Regions from separate parts of the Knoellia pratensis genome, predicted to be linked through region 2. Evidence: riboswitches for the same ligand, from Rfam matches in the RefSeq annotation. Region 2 holds a riboswitch; the other holds the start of a gene.
The links. Region 2 has a riboswitch for thiamine pyrophosphate ahead of thiC (phosphomethylpyrimidine synthase ThiC). Riboswitches for the same ligand answer to the same signal wherever they lie in the genome.
Positions count from the first base shown of each region.

Region 1: another riboswitch for thiamine pyrophosphate. It lies ahead of ACFQRE_RS04170 (ECF transporter S component); the one in region 2 lies ahead of thiC (phosphomethylpyrimidine synthase ThiC).

Region 1 covers NZ_JBHTDJ010000001.1:886,098-896,771, forward strand. The annotation lists gene hutI (imidazolonepropionase) at 1-1,128, shown strand, start outside; gene ACFQRE_RS04160 (helix-turn-helix domain-containing protein) at 1,062-1,658, opposite strand; gene ACFQRE_RS04165 (DUF4235 domain-containing protein) at 1,863-2,141, opposite strand; TPP riboswitch at 2,231-2,334, shown strand; gene ACFQRE_RS04170 (ECF transporter S component) at 2,420-3,121, shown strand; gene ACFQRE_RS04175 (ATP-binding cassette domain-containing protein) at 3,123-5,396, shown strand; gene ACFQRE_RS04180 (MFS transporter) at 5,520-6,737, shown strand; gene ACFQRE_RS04185 (L,D-transpeptidase family protein) at 6,762-7,418, opposite strand; gene ACFQRE_RS04190 (hypothetical protein) at 7,390-7,746, shown strand; gene ACFQRE_RS04195 (sugar isomerase domain-containing protein) at 7,865-8,614, opposite strand; gene ACFQRE_RS04200 (hypothetical protein) at 8,607-9,914, opposite strand; gene ACFQRE_RS04205 (N-acetylglucosamine kinase) at 9,911-10,674, opposite strand, start outside.
Region 2 covers NZ_JBHTDJ010000001.1:60,531-71,204, forward strand. The annotation lists gene ACFQRE_RS00290 (heterodisulfide reductase-related iron-sulfur binding cluster) at 1-1,795, shown strand, start outside; gene ACFQRE_RS00295 (HNH endonuclease signature motif containing protein) at 2,010-3,407, shown strand; gene ACFQRE_RS00300 (thiamine phosphate synthase) at 3,471-4,142, opposite strand; gene ACFQRE_RS00305 (hydroxyethylthiazole kinase) at 4,133-4,969, opposite strand; gene ACFQRE_RS00310 (MFS transporter) at 4,962-6,371, opposite strand; gene thiC (phosphomethylpyrimidine synthase ThiC) at 6,368-8,152, opposite strand; TPP riboswitch at 8,150-8,257, opposite strand; gene thiD (bifunctional hydroxymethylpyrimidine kinase/phosphomethylpyrimidine kinase) at 8,287-9,201, shown strand; gene ACFQRE_RS00325 (ABC transporter substrate-binding protein) at 9,319-10,233, opposite strand; gene ACFQRE_RS00330 (ABC transporter permease) at 10,357-10,674, opposite strand, start outside.

The sequences.
Region 1 (10,674 bases), 830 kb from region 2:
GCCGGACTCGGGCTGCGAACCGGAGCAGCCGTCGTGGTCGAGGACGGCCGCATCGCCTGGATCGGCGACTCCGCAGCTGCCCCCGACGCCGACCGTAGGGTCGACCTCGAGGGCCGAGCAGTCTCCCCCGGGTTCGTCGACAGCCATAGCCACCTGGTCTTCGACGGTGACCGGTCGGCGGAGTTCGCGGCGCGCATGACGGGGGAGCGCTACGACGGAGGAGGCATCGGCGTCTCGGTCGCTGCGACCCGTGCCGCTTCCGACGATCGCCTCCGTGAGCTCGTGGGCCAACGAGTCCGAGAGATGCGCGACCAGGGCACGACGACGGTCGAGATCAAGAGTGGCTACGGCCTCACCGTCGAGGACGAAGCCCGATCCCTCAGCATCGCGAGCGAGTTCACCACGGAGACAACGTTTCTCGGCGCGCACGTCGTGCCACCGGAGGCGCGTGGGGAGCGGGCGGCATACCTGGATCTCGTCACGGGACCGATGCTGGAAGCCTGCGCGCCCTACGCGAAGTGGGCCGACGTCTTCTGCGAGCCGAACTCACCCCACGCCTTCACCGAGGACGAGTCCCGGGCCGTCCTGGCGGCCGCCCGCGAGGCCGGTCTCGGTCTGCGGGTCCACGGCAACCAGCTCGGCCACGGTCCGGGTGTGCAGCTCGCGGTCGAGCTCGGCGCCGCGAGCGTCGACCACTGCACCTACCTCTCCGACGCCGACATCGACGCCCTGGTGGGTTCGGCCGCGACCACCGTCGCGACCCTGCTCCCCGGAGTGGAGTTCTCGACGCGCTCGCCCTATCCGGATGCCCGCAAGCTGCTTGACGCCGGCGTCTCCATCGCGCTGGCGACCGACTGCAACCCGGGCACGTGCTACTCGAGCTCGATGCCGTTCGTCATCGCGCTGGCCGTGCGCGAGATGGGGATGACGCCGGGCGAGGCCGTGTGGGCGGCCACCGCCGGGTCGGCCAAGGCGCTGCGCCGCAACGACATCGGTCGGGTCGCCGTGGGCGGACCCGCCGACCTCGCCGTGCTCGACGCGCCGAGCCACCTGCACCTCGCCTATCGCGCCGGTGTCCCCATCGCCCGCGCCGTGTCCGAGACGAGGGGTGTGCCTTCGTCGTCGTAGCCGTAGGCCGCCACGTCCGCGTGCGACAGGACGCGGACGGGGGCCCCGAGGAGTAGTCCAATGTGCCCCGAGGCCGCCATCAGCGGCAGCCTGTCCGCCCCGGGCGGCACGGTGACCCCGATGAGGACTCGACAGTCGATGGCCTCTGTCCCGTCTGCGACGCCACCATAGAGGCGCGGATCGGCGCCGCCCGCCGAGGTGAGCAGGGTGAGAACCTCCTCCAACCGTGCGGTGAGCCTGCGCCCGATCGGTCCTGGGAAGCGCGCATGGGATGCCTTCCCCACGGCACCGCCCGCATCGGCCGGGTCGCTCGCGTGCCGGACAATCCACTCGAGATCGCAGCCGCAGGCCGCGACGAGCCGCTCCAGGGCAGCGACTGTCGGCTGCTGCTGACGTGCCTCGTATCGGGCGACGACGGTCTGGCTCACGCCCGCGCGCTCGGCCAGCTCCGCCTGAGTGAGTCCCTGCTGCCTGCGGGCGCGGCGGAGAATCTCTCGCGCCGTCGTGGAGACCGTGGTGTCACGCTTCATGGCACCACGATGGCGGGGTCCGCGTGGACTGGCGTCGAGTTGTCCACAGGCAAGCCCGATGCCGACGTCGGCCGAGGGTGTGTACGTCGTGAGGGTCGATAACCCATAGGTGTTGGGCTACACACCTATGGGTTATCGACCCACACGAACACCCCTACAGGCCCCTGGGGCGCCAACCCACGGCCAACGCGACCCAGGAACAACTCAGAGGTCGCGGTCAGTGATCTCCGCCGGCTTGTGACCGGCGGACTTCGCGTAGAACTGCGCTGCCTTGCGGGTCGCCAGCGTGCGAGCGACACCGGCCGCGAGACCGGTGAGGGCGGCATACGCCAACGCGGCCGCGAAGGGCGAGTCGGGGTCCTTGGGGTCGATGGCCTTGTCCTGACCGGCCTTCTGCCAGATCTGGTCGGCCACCTTGGTCGCGGCGAGACCAGCCAGGATCGCCGAGCCGGTTCCGATGATCTTCCACACGGTGCTGCCCACGGTCACTCCTTGACGGTTGCGGTGCCCGCGCAAAAGACGGGCTCCTCTCTCGTTCCACCCTGCCACAGCCGGGGAGTAGGGTGACCATCGTCAAACGACAGGGGAGCGCACCACGCGCTGAGAGTGCGGGCAACCGCAGACCCTCACACCTGATCCGGTTCGCACCGGCGTAGGGAGTCGAGTCTCAGGTGACTGAGCGGCACACGGCGTGTGTGCCGACTGGTCACCTCCCCGAGGTATCCAACGGCCCTGCGCCGGAGACCACGGGAGAAAATTTCATGGCAACACACACCACGGAGCCGGCCACCGCCGACTCCAGCAACACCAACAACACGACAGGCACGAACCCGGGCGGCGGACTCCTGCGCGCCCGAAGCATCCTCGCGACCCGCCCCCTCATGGGGTGGCGGACCGTCGACATCCTCACGATCACCTTCCTCGGCGCGGCCCTCGGTATCGCGTTCTGGGGTTGGGGCGTGTTCTACAACGGGCCGCTGAGCGCCATCACGTTCGGGTTCGCCCCGCTCGGTGGGCTCTTCGCCGGGCCGTGGTTCCTCGCCGGAGTCGTCGGCGGTCTCGTCGTGCGTCGCCCCGGTGCGGCTCTCCTCTGCGAGGTCGTGGCGGCGCTCGTCTCGATGATCCCCGGCACGGAATGGGGCGCGACGACGCTCGTGTCGGGCATCGTCCAGGGCCTGGGCACGGAGCTCGTCTTCGCGCTCCTCGGCTACCGGCTCTTCGGCATCGCGGCGGCCATGCTCGCGGGTGCCATGGCGGGTCCGTTCGCCGCGTTCTACGAGTCGTTCACGTGGATCCAGGACTGGTCCTTCGCGTGGAAGCTCGCCTACGCCGGTGTCCTTGCCGTCTCGGGCGCGGTCGTCGCCGGTGGTGGTGGGTGGTTGCTCACCCGGGCCCTGGCAGCGGCTGGCGCGCTCAACGCGTTCCCTCCCGGCCAGGAGCACCGCGAGAACCGCGCTGTCTGACGTGATCGCGCACGACGCCGGCGCCGGTGGAGGGGCCGGCACCGTCGACGGCGCTGACCGTGTGGTGGGCGGCCACGTCACCCTCGAGGGGGTGACGTGGCGGCCGTACGGTCGGCGCGAACCCGTCCTGCGCGAGATCTCGCTGTCCATCACCCCGGGCCAACGCGTGCTGCTCGTGGGTCCGAGTGGCTCGGGCAAGTCGACGTTGCTGCGGGCGATCGCCGGTCTCCTCGAGACCGCTGACGCCGGTGAGCTGTCGGGCTCGGTGGCCATCGACGGTCATAGCCCGGGGTCGCGCGCCGGTGAGGTCGGGCTCGTCCTCCAGGAGCCGGGTGCCGGGGTGGTCGCCTCCTCGATCGGGCGCGACGTCGCGTTCGGTCTCGAGAACGTGGGTATGCCGCGTGCCGGCATGCCGCCCGCCATCCGTGCCGCTGTGGCTGCGGTGGGACTGGGCCTGCCCCTCGACACCCCGACGGGCGCCCTGTCCGGGGGCGAGACGCAGCGGTTGGCTCTCGCGGGTGCGCTGGCCCTCGCGCCAAGCGTGCTCCTGCTCGACGAACCCACGGCCATGCTCGATCCGGGCCACGCCGCCCAGGTGAGGGCAAGTGTGGAAGGTGCGCTCGCGGCATACCCGATCACGACGGTCGTCGTCGAGCACGTCCTCGGACCGTGGGTCGACCTCGTCGACCGGATGCTCGTCCTCGACGCCGACGGGGTCCTCGTCGCCGACGGGTTGGTGCACGAGGTGCTCGCCCGCGAGCGGCAGCGGCTGCTCGACCTGGGTATCTGGGTGCCCGACGCGCCACCGCCCACCCCCCTGGCGTCCGGCGCCCTGGTGGCCAGGGCGTCGAGCCGTCGGACGGAGCAGGTCACGGCGACCCCGCTGACGATCGAACGCACGACTCGACTGCTGGACGGATCCTCGCGCACGCAGACCGCGGCCCGGCTGGATGTGGCGCTGACCCCAGTAGCCAGCACGGCCACCGCCCTGGTCGGGCCGAGTGGCTCGGGCAAGTCGACGGTGCTGCTGGGCTTCGCCGGGGCGTTGAAGCCGAGGCTGGGCTCGATCGATGCCGCAGGGTCGCCGGTCGCCGACCTCTCGACCCGCGATCTCGCCGCCCACGTCGGTTGGGTGCCGCAGTGGTCCAGCTCGACGATCATCGGGCGCACCGTCCTCGACGAGGTGCTCGTCGCGAGCCACGCGTTGGGCGAGGAGTCGGCCGAACGCGTCGTCGAGGCCCACGCTCTGCTGATGGCTCTCGGCCTCAGCCACCTCGAGGGTGCCGACCCGCGCGAGCTCTCCGGCGGGGAGCAGCGCCGCCTCGCCATCGCCTCGGCGATTCTTCACCAACCGCCGCTGTTGCTGGCGGATGAGCCCACGGTGGGCCAGGACCGGCACACGTGGGCCGCCGTCGTCGGCCTCCTCGACTCCTATCGCGCAGCCGGGGGAGCGGTCCTCGTCTCCACGCACGACGAGGCGCTCATCAAGCGCTCAGACCATGTCGTCGAGCTCGCGACGCCGCCCAAGGAGCCGCCGCCCCCGGAGCCGCGTCGCGTGCTCGCCGGACGGGCAGGTCCTCTCGCCCTGATGCTCGGCGCACTCGTGGCGATCCCGGCCGGCATCATCCCCGGGCACTGGCGCACCTCGCTCCTGGTGCTCGCCGTCCAGGTGGTGCTGGCCTGCATGGCTCTGTCCGCCCCCGGTGCGGGTGCCCGTCCGACGGGTCGGCTGCGTCGCGTGGTGTTGCGGCTGCTGCCCGGAGTGCTCGGTGGGCTCTCTGTCGGCTGGTCGACGTGGCTGCTCGGTGGGCACGACACGACGACGGCGTTCACCGCGGCTCTGCGCGTGCTCATCATCGTGCTGCCGTCAGCGGTGCTCCTGCCGTTCGTCGACCCGGACCGGCTCGGCGACCACCTCGCCCAACGCCTGCGCATGCCGGCCCGTCCCGTCGTCGCCCTCGCCGCGGCCCTGCAGCGGGTGCACACGTTCGGGGCGGTGTGGTCGGAGATCTCGCTGGCCCGGCGGGTGCGCGGGCTCGGCATGGACCCGCGTCGGCCCGTGGCGATGGTGCGTGACCTCGCGACCGTGACGTTCGGACTGTTGGTGCGGACGCTGTGGATGGCGGCCGACCTGGCTGTCGCGATGGACGCGCGTGGCTTCGCGTCGGCGTCGAGGCGCGCCTGGTTCGCCACCGCACCCTGGCGACTGGCCGACACCGTGGTCGTCCTGGCGTCACTGGTCCCCATCGCCGCCGCTCTCCTCGCCCGTCCCTAGCTCACCCAATTGGACGGTTAGGGACGTGGAGACTTCAACGTCCGCAACCGTCCAATTGGTGAGTTAGGGACATGAAACGGGGGCGGGGGAATGTCGGAGGGGCGCGGCATACTTGTCCCTGCCATGACCACCCCCACTCCCGCGCCGGTTGAGCGTGTCCGCATCCCGCGCGAGATCTGGGTGCTCGTCGCCTCCGCGTTCGTCATCGCGCTCGGCTTCGGCCTCATCACGCCCGTCCTGCCGCAGTTCGCGCAGAGCTTCGGGGTCGGCGCCACCGCGAGCGCGGTCGTGGTCAGCGTCTTCGCGTTCTTCCGGCTGGTCTTCGCTCCTGCGGGTGGCGCCCTCATCGTCCGCCTGGGTGAACGCCCGATCTACCTCGCCGGCCTCCTCATCGTTGCGGCGTCGACGGCGGCCACGGCGTTTGCGCACTCCTACTGGCAGCTCGTCGTCTTCCGCGGTCTCGGGGGCATCGGCTCGGTGATGTTCACCGTCTCGGCCACGGCGCTCATGGTGCGTCTCGCCCCACCGTCGATCCGTGGCCGGGTGTCCTCGGCCTACGGCTCGGCGTTCCTCATCGGCGGCATCGGTGGTCCTGCCGTCGGTGGCGCCCTCGGCGGCCTCGGTCTGCGAGTGCCTTTCCTTGCGTATGCCGCCGCGCTCGTCCTCGCTGCGGCTCTCGTCGCGATCTTCATCAACGGCCACGCCCTGCGTCCCGCTCCCGACGCACCCGTGCTCCCGGTCATGACCGCGCGAGAAGGGTGGCAGGACAGCGCCTTCCGCGCGGGTCTGGTCTCCGGCTTCGCCAACGGGTGGGCCAACTTCGGGGTGCGCAACGCGATCATCCCGCTCTTCGTCGCGGCCAACATCGGCAAGGAGCCGTGGCTGGCCGGTGCCGTCCTCGCGATCTATGCCGGGGGCAACGCCATCGGCATGAATGTCGCCGGACGCCTCAGCGACACCGTCGGCCGCAGACCCTTCATCATCGGCGGCCTCGCGGTGGCTGGGGTCGCGACCATCGCCACCGGCTTCGCGACGACCTTCCCCGTCCTCGTCGCCCTGTCCATCGTCGCCGGGATCGGCTCGGGTGCGCTCAACCCGTCGCAGCAGGCGAGCATGGCCGACGTCATCGGGCGGGACCGCAACGGCGGTCCGGCGCTCGCGGCGTTCCAGATGTCTGCCGATGCCGGCGCGATCATCGGGCCGATCATCGCCGGTGCCCTCGTCGACTCCGGGAGCTTCGCTCTGGCCTTCGCGGTCACGGGTCTCCTGAGCCTGCTCGCGACGATTCCGTGGTCGCGTGCCCGCGAGACCCTGCCGCGTGAGGCCGTTCTGTCCCGCTGACCTTTCGGTCGCCTGAAGGTCCGGTCAGCGCACGAGGACGGTCGAGCCCTTCGGCATGAGGTCACGCGCCCAGATCATGTTCATCGCGGAGTTGCTCACGCGGGCGCAGCCGTGCGAGGCCGGGTGGGCCGGGATCGACGGCGACCCGTGCACGGCATACCCGCCGTGGAAGTAGCGCGGCCGCCACATGGTCCCGAGGAAGCCCTCATCGGAGCCATCGACGGTGTAGTAGACCGTGAACGTGCCCTTGGGCGTTCGCGCGGTCGCGGTGTTGCCTTTCTTGGTCTCGTACTCGTAGCCGCCCCCGGTGCTCGTGTTGAGGATGTACTTGACCTCGCCACCCCGCACGATCATGAGGATCTGGCGCTTGAGGTTGATGTCGATCCCGTTGCCCGAGAGGTTCGTGCTCGGCCGGACGCCGTTGGCCAGGGCCTTCTGCGTCGCGGGTCCGACGTTGCCGTCCCGCGACAGGCCCGCGCTCTTCTGTAGGGCCCACACCGCCTGACGGGTGAGGGAACCGTAGTGCCCGTCGGGCTCGCCGAGCCAGTAGCCGAGGGCGCTGAGCCGCTGCTGGAGGGCGAGCACCTTGGGGCCGCGGTCGCCGATCCGCAGATCGGTCCGGACGGGCGTGGGGGGCTTCGACGGCTCCGTCTTGGCCGGCACGCTCTGGGTCGGCTTCACCTTCGGCGTCGTCGAGGGGGCCGGCTGGGCCGAGCTCGGTCGCGGTGTGAGCGTGACCGGGGGCAAAGTCGCGGGGGTCGCGGGCGTCGTGGGGGTCACCAAGGGCGTGATCACGGGCGTGGGCGTGGACTGGTCCGTGCTGGCCGTGCGCGCGGGCTGCGTCGCCCTGCTCACCGACGATCCCGCCTGGGGTTGCTCAGGCGTCGGCCCGCAGGCGCTCAGCCCCACTGCCAGCGCTGCCGCAACCGACACACTCGCCACACCCCGCCGGACACTCCCTGACACGTCGTTCCCCTCTGTCGCGTTCGAGATGCCTCACGGATCATGACGCGCTGGGCGGGTTGGAGGTTGCGTCTGTTGCCAACTCGTGACCGGTCAAGGATGCCCGACGTGCGCTTCGGAACGAGGGAGGCAGGCTGTCGTGCGGCTCTTTGCGGGGTCGCGTCTTACGGCTCGATGGGGCGGATCCGCGCGCCGTACATCGAGTACAGGCTGGCGTTGTGTGCGTCGCCGAGGGGCGTGTTGGCCGAGAGGTAGACCGGCACCGGCGCGCTGATCTCCTCGAGGGCTCTGCACGTGGCTTCGGTCAGCAGCTGGGCGATGAGGACGCCCGTCAGCGATGACACCGCCCCGATTCGCTGCCCGCCGTCGAGCTGGATCGTGGCATCGCCTCGCGGCGCACGGTTGTCGATCCCGACGTCGGCGAGGTCGGCCAAACGCCGACCAGAGTCGTCGCGTGACGCCACGCCGCGGGTGTGGCTCATCGACGTGATCGCGACCAGAGGGTGCCCGTTGGCCTTGACGAGAGATGCCATCTCCACGATTGCGGCGTTGATGCCGGAGTTGGACGCGATGACGAACAGGTCGGTGGGCTGCGGCCGGGCGAGCTCATAGATGCGAGCCGCCAGCCCGGGCTCTCTCTCGTAGGTCGGGTCGAGGATCGAGGTGGGGTCGACGCCTCCGAACATGACGAGATCCTTGACGCTGAGCATTCCCACCGACGCGAGTCCGCCGGCTCGTGCCGCCAGCTCGAGCGCGACGATGCGGGAGTGCCCCGTCCCGTAGGCCTGGACCACCCCTCCGTCGCGAATACTGGCGGCCATCAGCTGTGCAGCGGCGAGCACGGCCTCCATCTGGCTCGTGATGACGTCATCGACGACCGACCGTGCGACGTTCGCGTACTCCAGCTCAGACAAGGGACTGCTCCTGATCGTTGGTTTCGTGGGTGCGGTGGGCGAGCTCGACAGCCACATCGACGACCTGCTCTCCGCTCCCGGCGGCGACGGGGCTGACCAGCACCTCGTAGCCGACGTCGGAATCGCGTGTGGGCAGATAGCCCAGGTAGCCGTTCGTGTAGCCCAGCACCACGGTCTGCTCCGGAACCGGCGCCCGGCGTCGGATCTCGGTGCCGAGGGCGAGGAAGAGCTCTGCGGGCACGGCCGCGAAGGTCACACCGGACACGTGGGCGACGGCGATCTCGATGGAGATCGTCGCTGGGTGCCGGGCGGCGCGGTGGGTGGCGATCTCGTGCCCCTGACGAAGGACGTGAAGGAGCCTCTTGTCCCGCACTGCCAGGTCCGGGCCGGGTGCACTGCTCAGGAGGGCGCCGTCAGGGTCGTCTCCCTGCTTGACCATGAGCGTCACGGTCCGGGTCGCCACCGAGGCGTCTGGGGTGTCGGCAGACGCGACGGCGGATCCCGCAGTGTGGGCGAGCAGGGCGTCCTTGATCGCCCCGGAGGCGGCATCGGCAACCACGTCGCCCAGCCGGTCGATCTCGCGCGGTTCGCGATCCCGACGGCTGAACCGGGTGCTGATGTCTCCGGCTGCGCCGGTCGCGGTGACCACCCAGGGTGTGCCCGTCGGCCCGTCCGGAAACCGACGCTTCAGGGCTCGACGGATGCCGCCGCTGAGGTCCGCGCTCGCGAGGGTGTTCTCGGCCCCGAGCACGGTGGGGTGGACGGGTGTCACCACGAGCAGGCCCAAGAGCTCGGCGTGGCTCGATGCCACGACGATGTCGATGGGGATCCCCTGGGGCCCTGTCGTGCTCATCGTGCGATCACCTGCGAGGCCCTTGACCTCGACGCGGACAGCGTCGAGACGACCGGGCGCCTGCGCCTCGGTCGCCGCGCGGGCGGCGCTGACGGATGCCTCCACGAGTCGGCTCATCACGGCCGGCGGTGTCACGTCACCGCCGGGGTGGCAGCCGCTCTCCGGCCCCGCGTGGGTGTGGGTGGCGGCCAGCCACACGCCAGAGATGCCGAGCTGGGTCAGGAGGGCGTCGCGCACGGCCAGCACGGCGTCACGGTTCACGCACACGAGGTCGACGACGACGAGTGCCCAGTGCAGGTCGCCCCCGCCGGTCACGTCGACGACGACGGCGTGCACCTCGAGAGGGTCCTGGGTCCCACGCACCCCGCCTTCGCGGTCGGCGTAGCCACCCATGGCCTCACCCTGCGTGACCGGCATGAAGGCGGTGCCGTGTCCGAGCCGCATCACGCTGCAGTCCCTTGCCGTGCCATGAGCCCCGCATAGATGCCGGGTTCGTCCGATCGGGCCAACGTCACCGCGCCGGACAGTGAGTCGCCCGCCGGCGGGGTGAGCTCGAGGCCAGCGGCGTCCAGCGCCGCGTGGAAGGCGCGTCTCACGGGACCCGCCCCGGTGAGCAACCGCCCGGCATACGACACGGAGGGTGCCTCCGAGTCGACTCCGACGGCTTGGGCTGCCGCTATGGCGGTGGCGGCCAGGTCGGTCCCGGCCGAGTCGCAGATCGACCGCGCGACCTCGTCGCCGTGCTCGGCGTGCCGCGCGACGATACGGGCGAGCCCGGACACGAAGGCGACGCGGTCGGGGCGGCGGTGGAGGCGCTGGAGGGCTTCGAGGTCGGCGCCACCGAGGGCCGCGAAGATCTCGTCGCCCATGCTGGTGGTCATGCCGGTGCGGTCGGCCGCGGCGGCTGCTGCTCGCAGAGCACTCTGGCCGATGTCGTGGGCGCTGCCGCGGTCGCCGACGGCAGGACCCCACCCGTCGCGCCGGGCCCACCTGCCGTCCGCCGCGACCGCGATGGCGACTGACCCGGTCCCCGCCGAGAGGACGGTCCCGGGGCGCGCCAGGGCGCCGGCGTGCGCGGTGACCACGTCGTCGACCAGCACCACCCTCGCCGAGAACATGGCTGCGAGCGTCACCTTGAGCACCTCTCGATCCGCGTCGTGGCCCGGGAGCCCGGTGAGTCCTGCACACAGGCGGGTGGGGACATCGT
Region 2 (10,674 bases):
GACGGCCGCGACCGTGACCTATCACGACCCGTGCTACCTCGGCCGTCACAACAACGTCTACGCCCCGCCGCGTGAACTCCTCGGCGCCCTCCCCGGTGTCGAGCTGCGCGAGATGGAGCGCTCCAAGGAGAAGTCGTTCTGCTGTGGCGCCGGTGGTGCCCGCATGTGGATGGAGGAGAAGCTCGGCGGTCGCATCAACATGAACCGCACCGAAGAGGCTCTCGCGACCGGTGCCGAGCGCATCGCCATCGGCTGCCCGTTCTGCCGCGTCATGATCTCCGACGGTCTGACGTCCAAGCAGGCCGAAGGCATCGGGGAAGACGTCGAGGTCGTCGACGTCGCCCAGATGCTGCTGGCGGCCGTGCGCCGTGGGCAGGATTCCGATGGTGAGTCCGGTTCCGTGGACGAGGCGGCTGCCGCTTCGGTCGCCTCCGAATCTGCCGCGTATGCCGCAGAGTCACCTACCGCGCCCGCCGCCGGCGCCGCTGCGGCTGGCGCCGGCGCCGCCGGAACTGCGGCTGTCGCTGGATCTGAACCCGCAGCCGACGAGGCCTCAACGGGTACCGCCCAGGAAAGTGCCTTTGCTTCAGATGGTGAAGCAAACCCGGCGGAAGCTTCGTCTGTCGGATCCGACCCGTGGGACGAGCCCGCAACCGCAGCACCCGCCGCCGAAGCCAAGCCCACCGAAGCCCCAGCTGAACCTGCCACTGAAGGCGACCCGTGGGACGAGCCTACGACTGCGGCACCCGCAGCCGAGGCCGAGGCCGAGACCAAGCCCGCCGAGGTTGCCGCTGCTCCGGCTGAAGCCGACCCGTGGGACGAGCCTGCAACCGCAGCACCCGCCGCCGAGGCCGAGGCCGAGACCAAGCCCACCGAGGCTGCCGCTGCTCCCGCGCCCGAGGCAGACCCGTGGGACGAGCCTGCAACCGCAGCACCCGCCGCCGAAGGCCCAGCTACACCTGCCACTGAAGGCGACCCGTGGGACGAGCCCGCGACTGCGGCACCCGCAGCCGAGGGCGAGACCAAGCCCGCCGAGGCTGCTGCTGCTCCCGCGCCCGAGGCAGACCCGTGGGACGAGCCCACGGCAGCAACTCCGGCAGTGCCCGCCGCGGAAGCAACGGCACCTGTCGACGCACCCCCAACAGAGGAGCCGTCAGCCGCCGCAGAGGAGCCCGCCGCACCGGCAGCGACCGACGACCTCGACCCCTGGGACGAGCCCGCCGAAGCAACCCCCGCAGCGCCAGCCGGCAAGGAAGCAACCGCACCCGTCGAGGCACCAGCCGCAGCGCCGGTCGCTGAGGAGGCGGCGGTGACCGAGGAGGTTTCGGACGACACGGCGACGCCAGTGCCGACCGAATCTGCATCGAGCGAGTCGACATTGCCTGTTGCGGACGACGTGCTCTCCGCACCCGACCCGTGGGACGAGGTCGACACACTGTCCGAGCGTTCCGCCGTGACGACGGATGCGGCCACCGAAGCAGCCCACACAGACGACGAGTTGGCGACGACTGAGTCCACCGAGGGGCCCGAGACAGCGGCTGAGCCCGAAGACAGCGTCGAGTCCAGTCAGGAACTCGCGAATCCAGAGTCAGAAGCCAGCCCTGATCTCGAAGGTCCCGAGCCCCACGAGAGCAACGAATCCAAGGCTGCCACGCCCGACGCCGCCGACGATGCCGCGACAAAGGTCCCGTCGAGCGACGAAGCCGAGGAGAAGTCGGCTGCGCCCGAGGCGTCCACGCCTGCCAAGCCCGCCAACGCGGACGAACTGCTCAACGCCCCCGACCCCTGGGACTGAGCAGCCCCGCCCTGATGAGCCCCGCCGACATGACTGTCGGCGGGGCTCAATGAATTTCCATCCAGTTTCATACCGGATCTTCCCGGGTGAGGCGCAACCCACGGGGTCTGTTGTGACAGGCGTGACGGTCAGCATGCAGTCAACCGAATAGTGTTGCAGCGCAGCCCAATTCAGCCCTCGATGGCTGTCAGTCGTGGTCCGTAGCGTTCCTTCCATGACAACGGCACCGGTGCTGAGCTACGCGGACTGCGTGGACCGGTTGCGTGCTGCCCAAGAAGCCGCAGCCGCGTTACCTGCCGTGCTGTGGCAAGCCACCGGGGCGGAACTGGCCAAAGGCCTCGAGGTGTTGGGTGAACTCTCTGCCGTCGCCGAAGGCGCCGAAGCCGCCATCACCATCAACGCGTTGGACCGGGGCGAACCCGCAACGACCACCCCACCGGTCAACGCCCGCGAATGGGTCGCCCAGCACCACCGCCGCTACGCCCAAGCCGGCGCCGGACAGGTCGCAACCGTCGCGCAAGCGTGCCAGGAGCCCCGCCACACGATCCTGCGCGACGCTGTCGTCACCGGTCGGGTCAGCATCGCGACCGCCCACGTCATCCTCAAAGAAATGCGCCTGCTCAAACCCCACCTGAACCCCGACGCCATCGACACCATCTGGCACGCGTACATGACGTTGGGCGAACGCCACGACGCCCGCACCATCCGCCGCCTACGCGACGAACTCCTGTCCCGCCACGGCCTCGACGGCGAGTTCGACGACACCGAAGACCGCGCGACGAAGGGCGAGTCCCTGACCCTGGGCAAGGAGATCGCCCCGGGACTGTGGGAATACGTCCTACGGATCACCCGCGAGGGACGCGCAAGCCTGGAAGCCGCGATCGGACCCCTGTCCGCACCCACCCCCACCCCCGCCGACGAGCACGGACCCGCCGAACCCGACCTGCGCCCCCACGACCTGCGCCGAGCCCACGCCCTGCTCGCCCTCATCGGCCGCGCCCAAAAAGCCGGAGACACAACCTGGTCATCCACCAAGGCGCAGATCTTCGTCCAGATCAGCCTGCAAGACCTCCAAGCCCGCGCCGGAGCCGGATCCCTGCTCGGCGGCCTGACCACCGGCGAACTCGTCACCCCCGACACCGTGCGCAAATGGGCCTGTGACGCCACGATCATCCCCACCATGCTCAACTCCTGCGGCGAAGCCGTCGACCTCGGCACAGCCGAACGGTTCTTCACCCCCGCCCAGATCAAACACCTCTGGCTACGCGACCGGCACTGCACCTACCCAGGCTGCGACGCCCCCGCCGCATGGACCGACGCCCACCACCTCATCCACTGGGCCGACGGCGGACCCTCCAACCTCACCAACGCCGCCCTGCTCTGCCAAAGACACCACACGATCGTGCACACCCAGCGCTACCACGGATGGATCGAACCCGACCACCAAGGACGCCAACACGTCGTCTGGGACCGCACCCGCGGCGCCTACGACCACGCCCTCTCCCGACTCGACTCCGCCCAAGGCCGCACGGGAACAACAACGGCACCCGGCCACAGCGACCACCAACACCGCCGAGCTTCCGGCGACCCCGACCTCTGGCACCGATCATGACACCGCCCCCAGACCCGGATACCACCACGGTGACGGGGTCAGAGGGCTGTCGCCCGCCAGCGGTCAGCGCACCCCGGTATCCCATGCGTCCAGACAAAGCGCAGCAACAGCACCCGGGTCGGGCGCAGTCATCACGGCACGTACGACCGCAACCCCGGCCACACCGGTCGCAGCCAGATCACCGACGTCACCCAGCTGCACGTCACCGATGGCGATCAGAGGGAGCGAGGTCAGCCCGGCGAGTACGGGATAGCCAGCCAAGCCAATCGGTGGTCGGCCAACGTCCTTCGTGGGAGTCGGACGGAAGGGCCCGCCGCCGAGGTAGTCCGGCCTGCCCGGCCCCCGACGCGCTTCCGCTTCAGCAACGAGCTCGGGCGTGCCCGCGGTCAATCCGATGAGCACGTCCGGCCCGAGGACGGCCCGCGCGTGCTCCACCGGGAGGTCCCGCTGACCGAGGTGCACGCCATGGACCCGCGCACCCCGTCGGCGCGCTGCGTCCGCGACATCAACCCGGTCGTTGACGATGACCTTCGTGCGGGAGGTGACGGCGGCAACGGCGTCGGCGACACGGCATACGAGCTCGAGAAGATCCGCCGCCAGGAGCTCCTTGGCGCGGACCTGGACGATGCCGGCGCCAGCCCGCGCGGCTCCGGCTGCTGCGGTCACGGTCGCGGCCCCGGATCCGGACGTCACCACGTGGAGCCGCCAGTCGATCGACTCCGACATCAGCCCCATGTCAGCCTCACCCGGGTTGCCACCTCATCGGCGCTCACGGCATTGAGCGCATCGAGGAGGCCGATGCGGAAACTCCCCGGCCCCTTCGCCGAAGCCACCGCCCGCTCAGCGGCAACCGTCAGCAGGGCCGTCGCCGCGACGACCGCTCCGAACGGACTGACCCGGGCGGCGCCCGGACCAGTCCGCACGCCGAGGTGTGCCGCCGTGAGCGCACCCAAGAGGCACCCGGTCCCGCTGACCTGCGCGAGCCACGGATGCCCGTTCGCCACTCGCACCAGAACGTCACCGTCGGTGATGGCATCCACCTGGCCAGAGACAGCGACGATGCAGCCCTGCGCCACCGCCAGGTCACGGGCGGAGTCGACGGCTGTGTCCGGGCCGACCGTGCTGTCCGCGCCACGACCGCTCTGCCCGGCTTCCGACCCAAGGTGCAGGGTCAGTACCTCAGAGGCGTTTCCTCGCACGGCGTCTGGCCCGAGCGCAAGGAGCTCGGCAGCCAGAGGAGTCCGTACAGGAGCCAGCCCGATCGCGGCCGGGTCAAGCACCCACGGGATGCCGTGTGCCGCCGCTGCCCGAGCCGTGGGCACTGCGCTGGCCCGGGCGTCACTGGCGAGCGATCCGACGTTGACGAGGAGGGCACGGGCCGCGCTCGCCAACGTGGGGGACTCATCCGGCGTCGCCGTGAGCATCGGTCTGGCACCGGCAGCCAGGAGCCCGTCCGCGACGAGCCCCTGGGTCGCTGTACCGGAGATTCCGAGGACGAGGGGCAGCTGCGAACGGACGGCCGCCACTGACCCGGCGATCTCGGCCCGCAGCGCCTCAGCCACCGACGCCGATGGTCACGGGCTTCGCGGGGTTCGTTCCCTCCTCCGGCACCGCAGCGTGAGAGTCCGGACCTGTCGTGGACTCCGGGTACGGCTCGCGGGCCCCCGCCTCAGCCGGTAGGTCGAGATCCTCGGGTGACAGCCGTGGCCCGACGGCACCCCACCCGGCAACAAACAGTCCACCCGTGACGAGGACGGCCATGACGGACCCGTTGTGACCGAGAAGGCGCTCGAGCTGCGGCAGCCAGAACGGCCAGAGCGCAGGCCCGACGATGGACAGCGAGTATGCCGTTCCGTAGCCGGTTGAGCGGACGTGTGCCGGGAAGCGTTCGCACAGGTAGGCGCCCACCGGTCCGTAGCCACAGACGGTGAGAATCTGGAGGAGGGCGGTGCCCACGATGACGGGGATGACCTGGGTGGCGATGGTGCCCATCCACAGCACTGGCGCGGCCACTGCGGCCACCCCGCCCCAGATGACGAAGAACCGGCGACGGCCCAGCAGGCTCGACACGTGACCGGTGACGGCCATGACGACCGCCTGGGCGATGGCCGCGACACCCATGACGACGCCCACCTCACCACCGGTGAGTCCCAGTTCACGAGCGAGCCGCCCGGCGAGGACGATGACGACCATGTTGGTCATGAGCCACAGGCCGGTCATGAGCCCGAACACCTGCCAGAACGCCCCGGCGTGGGTACCACCGAGGACACCTCGCAGACCACAGGACCTCGTGTTGTCGACCACCCTGGCCACCTCGCGACCGCGCACGACGTCGGGGGCGTCGGTCACCTTCGACGAGTAGTAGGCCAGCAGCGCCAGACTCGCCGCGCCACCGATGACAAAGGTGACGCGCCAGCCCCACGCCGCGTAGGCGGGCAGTCCCAACACGGCGATGAGACCGGCCGTGGCGAAGGCGATGGTCGCCTGAGCCGAGGGCGCCATCGACATGATCAGCCCGGACACCAGTCCGCGACGGCGAGGCCGCGACCACTCCATGGCGAGCGGGATGGCCGAGGTGTACTCACCAGCGAGGAAGGCCCCGGCAACGAACCTCAGCGCGATGACGACGGTGATCGCCCACGCACCGATGGAGCCGTGGTCGGGAACTGCGGCGATCGCAAAGCTGGTGGCCGCTGTTCCCGCGATGGCGATCTTCGTCGTGGCTGTGCGACCGAGACGGTCGGAGACGCGGCCGAAGATCATCGATCCCACCGGGCGGCCGAGGAGAGTCGCCACGATGACGAGGGCGCCACCGGTCACCCCGGCGTGCGGTCCCGCGAGCGTCGCCAGAGCGGGTGCGAGGGCGACGACGGGCAGGAAGATGTTGAACTGGTCGACGTAGTTGCCGATGACACCAGCCCGGACCGCCGCCCGCCCTTCAGGGGGCAACGTCGCCGTGCTCACCGCGCCACCTCGACGCTCTCGACGCTCTCGACGCTCTCGACGCTGTGAGGACCTTCGGGCAGGTAGACACTCGACCCGAGCTCGACGAACTGGCGTGACTTCTCCGCCATGCCCTGCTCCACGACCTCGCGTTGCTGGGCCGCGGAACCATACGCGTCACGAATGTCCTGGCTGATGCGCATCGAACAGAACTTGGGGCCGCACATCGAGCAGAAGTGCGCCGTCTTGGCGGGCTCGGCAGGCAGCGTCTCGTCGTGGAACGCCATCGCCGTCTCCGGGTCCAGGGACAAGGCGAACTGGTCGTGCCAACGGAACTCGAACCGGGCCTTGCTCAGCGCGTCATCACGCACGCGCGCTCCCGGGTGACCCTTGGCGAGGTCTGCGGCATGGGCGGCGATCTTGTAGGTGATCACGCCGGTCTTGACGTCATCACGGTTGGGCAGACCGAGGTGCTCTTTGGGTGTGACATAGCAGAGCATGGCCGTTCCATGCTGCGCGATCGTCGCCGCGCCGATCGCCGAGGTGATGTGGTCGTAGCCCGGCGCGATGTCGGTGACGAGCGGCCCGAGCGTGTAGAACGGCGCGCCGTGGCACCAGTCCTGCTCGAGGTCGACGTTCTCCTTGACGAGGTGCAGCGGGACGTGACCGGGCCCCTCGACCATGACCTGCACGTCGTGCGCCCACGCCCGCTGGGTCAGCTCGCCAAGAGTGCGCAGCTCGGCCAGCTGGGCCTCGTCGTTGGCGTCGGCGATCGACCCGGGACGCAGCCCGTCGCCCAGGCTGAAGGCCACGTCGTAGCGCGCGAAGATCTCGCACAGCTCGTCGAAGTGCGTGTAGAGGAACGACTCCTCGTGGTGCGCCAGGCACCAACCGGCCATGATCGACCCACCGCGCGACACGATCCCGGTGACCCGGTCGGCAGTCAGTGGCACGAACGCCAGCCGCACCCCCGCGTGGATCGTCATGTAGTCCACGCCCTGCTCACACTGCTCGATCACGGTGTCCCGGAACACATCCCACGTGAGAGCAGATGCCTCACCGTCGACCTTCTCGAGCGCCTGGTAGATCGGCACGGTGCCGATGGGCACGGGGCTGTTGCGGATGATCCACTCACGGGTCGTGTGGATGTCGTCGCCGGTGGACAGATCCATGACGGTGTCGGCACCCCAGCGCGTGGCCCAGGTGAGCTTGTCGACCTCCTGCGCGATCGAGGAGGTCACGGCCGAGTTGCCGATGTTGGCGTTGATCTTCGTGAGGAACGCCCGCCCGATGATCATCGGCTCGGACTCGGGGTGGTTGATGTTGGCCGGGATGATGGCGCGGCCGGACGCCACCTCGTCGCGGACCAGCTCGACGCTGCAGCCCTCACGCAGCGCGACGAACCGCATCTCCGCGGTGATCTCGCCCCGCCGTGCGTAGTGCATCTGGGTGACGTTCGCCCCGTCTGAAGATCGCAGTGGCGCCCTCACCTCGCCCCGCCAGAGGCTGCTCGCCTCACCACGACGCATCGCGGCACGCCCGTCGTCAGCGAGGTCGCGCGGCCTCCCGTCATACGTCTCGACGTCACCGCGCGCCGCGATCCACTCGGCGCGAGCCGAGGGCAGCCCCACCTCGGGGTCGCCACCCGGGCCGGCCGTGCGATAGACGAGAACGTCCTCGTTCGGGCTGCCGTCCGGGCTGGCGGCCAGGCTGATCGCCGTCACGGGGACGACGATGTCGCCATCGCCGACGGTGGTCACGCGATGCTGCGGGTGGACTTCGGACGGGTGATGGGTACGCACGGAGGCGCCTCCTCTTCCTTCGCCGGCATGATCCGGACAGGTTCAGACGGTCCGGACAGCATCAGTCCGATCTCAGCCCGTGCTCGGGCCCCCGTGGGGTGCGCCCACCGTAGCGTCCCCATTAGGTTTGCGCCATGTCGCCCTCCGCCCGACCCGTTCCCGCAGAAGCGGCCAGTGATGCGTATGCCGTTGCGAGACAGGGCAATTCACCCCAGACCGTGGTCCTCTCGATCGCCGGAAGCGACCCCTCTGGTGGTGCCGGCATCCAGGCCGACCTCAAGACCTTCGCCGCATTGGGCGCCTACGGCACGTGCGTCATCACGGCGCTGACGGCGCAGTCGACCACCGGAGTGACGGGGGTCCATGCCGTGCCCGCGGCCTTTGTCGCGGAGCAGCTCGAGACCCTCCTGGCCGACGTCAGGATCGACGCCGTGAAGATCGGGATGCTCGCCAACGCCGAGGTCGTCGACGCCGTGACCCGCGTGATCCGCGAGCACCCAGCACTCGTGGGAGTGCCGACCGTCCTCGACCCCGTCATGGTCTCGAGCGCGGGCTCACGCCTGCTCGCCGACGACGCGGTCAGTGCCCTGCTCGAACTCATCCCACACGTCGACGTCATCACACCCAACGCTCCAGAAGCGGCTGTCCTGCTCGGCACCGATGGGGCCGTCGATGTTGCCGATCTGCGCACTCAGGCAAGAGCACTGCACGGCCTCGGGGCTCGTCGGGTCCTGCTCAAGGGCGGCCACCTCGACGGTGGCGAGTCGGTCGATGTGTGGAGCGAGGGCCCGGGTGCCGACGCCGTTGACCTGTCGGCGCCGCGCGTTGCGACCACGAACACCCACGGCACCGGCTGCACCCTCAGCTCCGCCATCGCCGCCCTCCGCCCACATCACGACGACTGGCTCTCAGCGGTCCGCGCCGCCAAGGACTACGTCACGGGCGCCCTCGAGCACGCCGACGAACTCAGCATCGGCCAAGGCCCCGGCCCCCTGAACCACGCCTGGCCCCAGACACATGTCTCACTCAGGCTGAGCGACCACGACTGAGCCAGCGGCAAACCTCAGCCGGAATGCGAAATAGTGCCGTGCGTGCGTTTGCGACGAAGGAGCAACTGAGCGCACACGGCACTATTTCGTATTCGGGCGATCCGGGTATCGGGGCGATCAGCCCAGGTTGTTGGACTTGAGGAACTCGGCCGCCACGTCCTTGGCGTCCTTCTTGTCGGTCACCGTCTGCTTGAGCAGGCCGGAGATGACCTCGGTCGTGAGGGCCTTCGACACCGCGTTGAGCGTCGGCGCCAGCTCCTCGGAGCGGTCCTTCGCGACGAGCGGCACGATGTTCTGCGAGCCGAAGAGCTTCTTGGTGTCCTCGAGGGAGACGAAGCCGTTCTCGGCGATCGACGGGTCGGTGGTGAAGATGTTGGCCGCGTCGACCTGACCGTTCTTGAGCGCCTGGACGAGGCCCTGACCCGTGAGCGCACGGAAGGACTTGAACGTCACTCCGTAGGTCTTCGTCAGTCCGGGCACACCCTGCGGACGCGCCTTGAACTCCGGCGGGGCCCCGAGCGACAGCTCGCCAGCGACGGCCTTGAGGTCGTCGATGGTCTTGAGCGACTTGGAGTCGGCCGTCTCCTTGGTGACGACGATGGAGTCGTTGTCCTCGGCCGCAGACTTCTCCAGGAGGGCGAACTTGGCCGGGATGAGCGACTGGATCGCGGTGTAGACCTTCTCGGGATCGGTTTCCTTGAAGTTCTTGTCGTAGAAGAAGCCGAGCGCGCCGGTGTATTCGGGGATGGCCTGGATGGAGCCGTCCTCGAGGGCCTTGAGGTAGATCTCGCGCGAGCCGATGCGGGGCTTCGTCGTGGCGTCGATGCCCTTGGCCTTGAGCGCACCGGCATAGATCTCGGCGAGCAGCTCGGACTCGGGGAAGTCGGCGGAGCCGATGACGACGGCGCCGCCACCTGCTGAACCGCTTGCGGAAGGCGAGTCCGAGGACAGCGGGTCGCCTCCGCCGCCGCAGGCAGACAGGCCGAGGATCGCAGCGGTGGTGAGAGCGAGTACGGAAGTCATGCGCTTCATGAGGACGTCCTTCGGTTGCGATCGCTCGTGCGATCGGTCGTGCGTTCGGGCTGGGCAATGACGAGCTGAGCAGTGAAAGCAGGGACAAGTCGTGGCAGGTCGAGCATGCGACATCGCCGGAGGTCAGGCCGCATCAGGATCAACTCCACCACGGCCCACCGACATTCCGGCCTGGGGCAACGAGTCGGTCTCGGCCGCGACGACATCCGGGCTGGCGCGCCCCCGCAGGGCCCGTCCCTTGCGCCCGCCCGTGAGCCCGGGCGAGACGACGAGACGCTGCACGATCGCGAGGATCCCGTCAACGATCAGCGCGAGGAGGGACACGACGAGCGCTCCGCCAGCCGTCGAGACGTAGTCACCGGTCTTGATCCCGTCGACGAGATACCGGCCCAAACCACCCAGACCGACGTATGCCGCGACGGTCGCCGTGGCGATCACCTG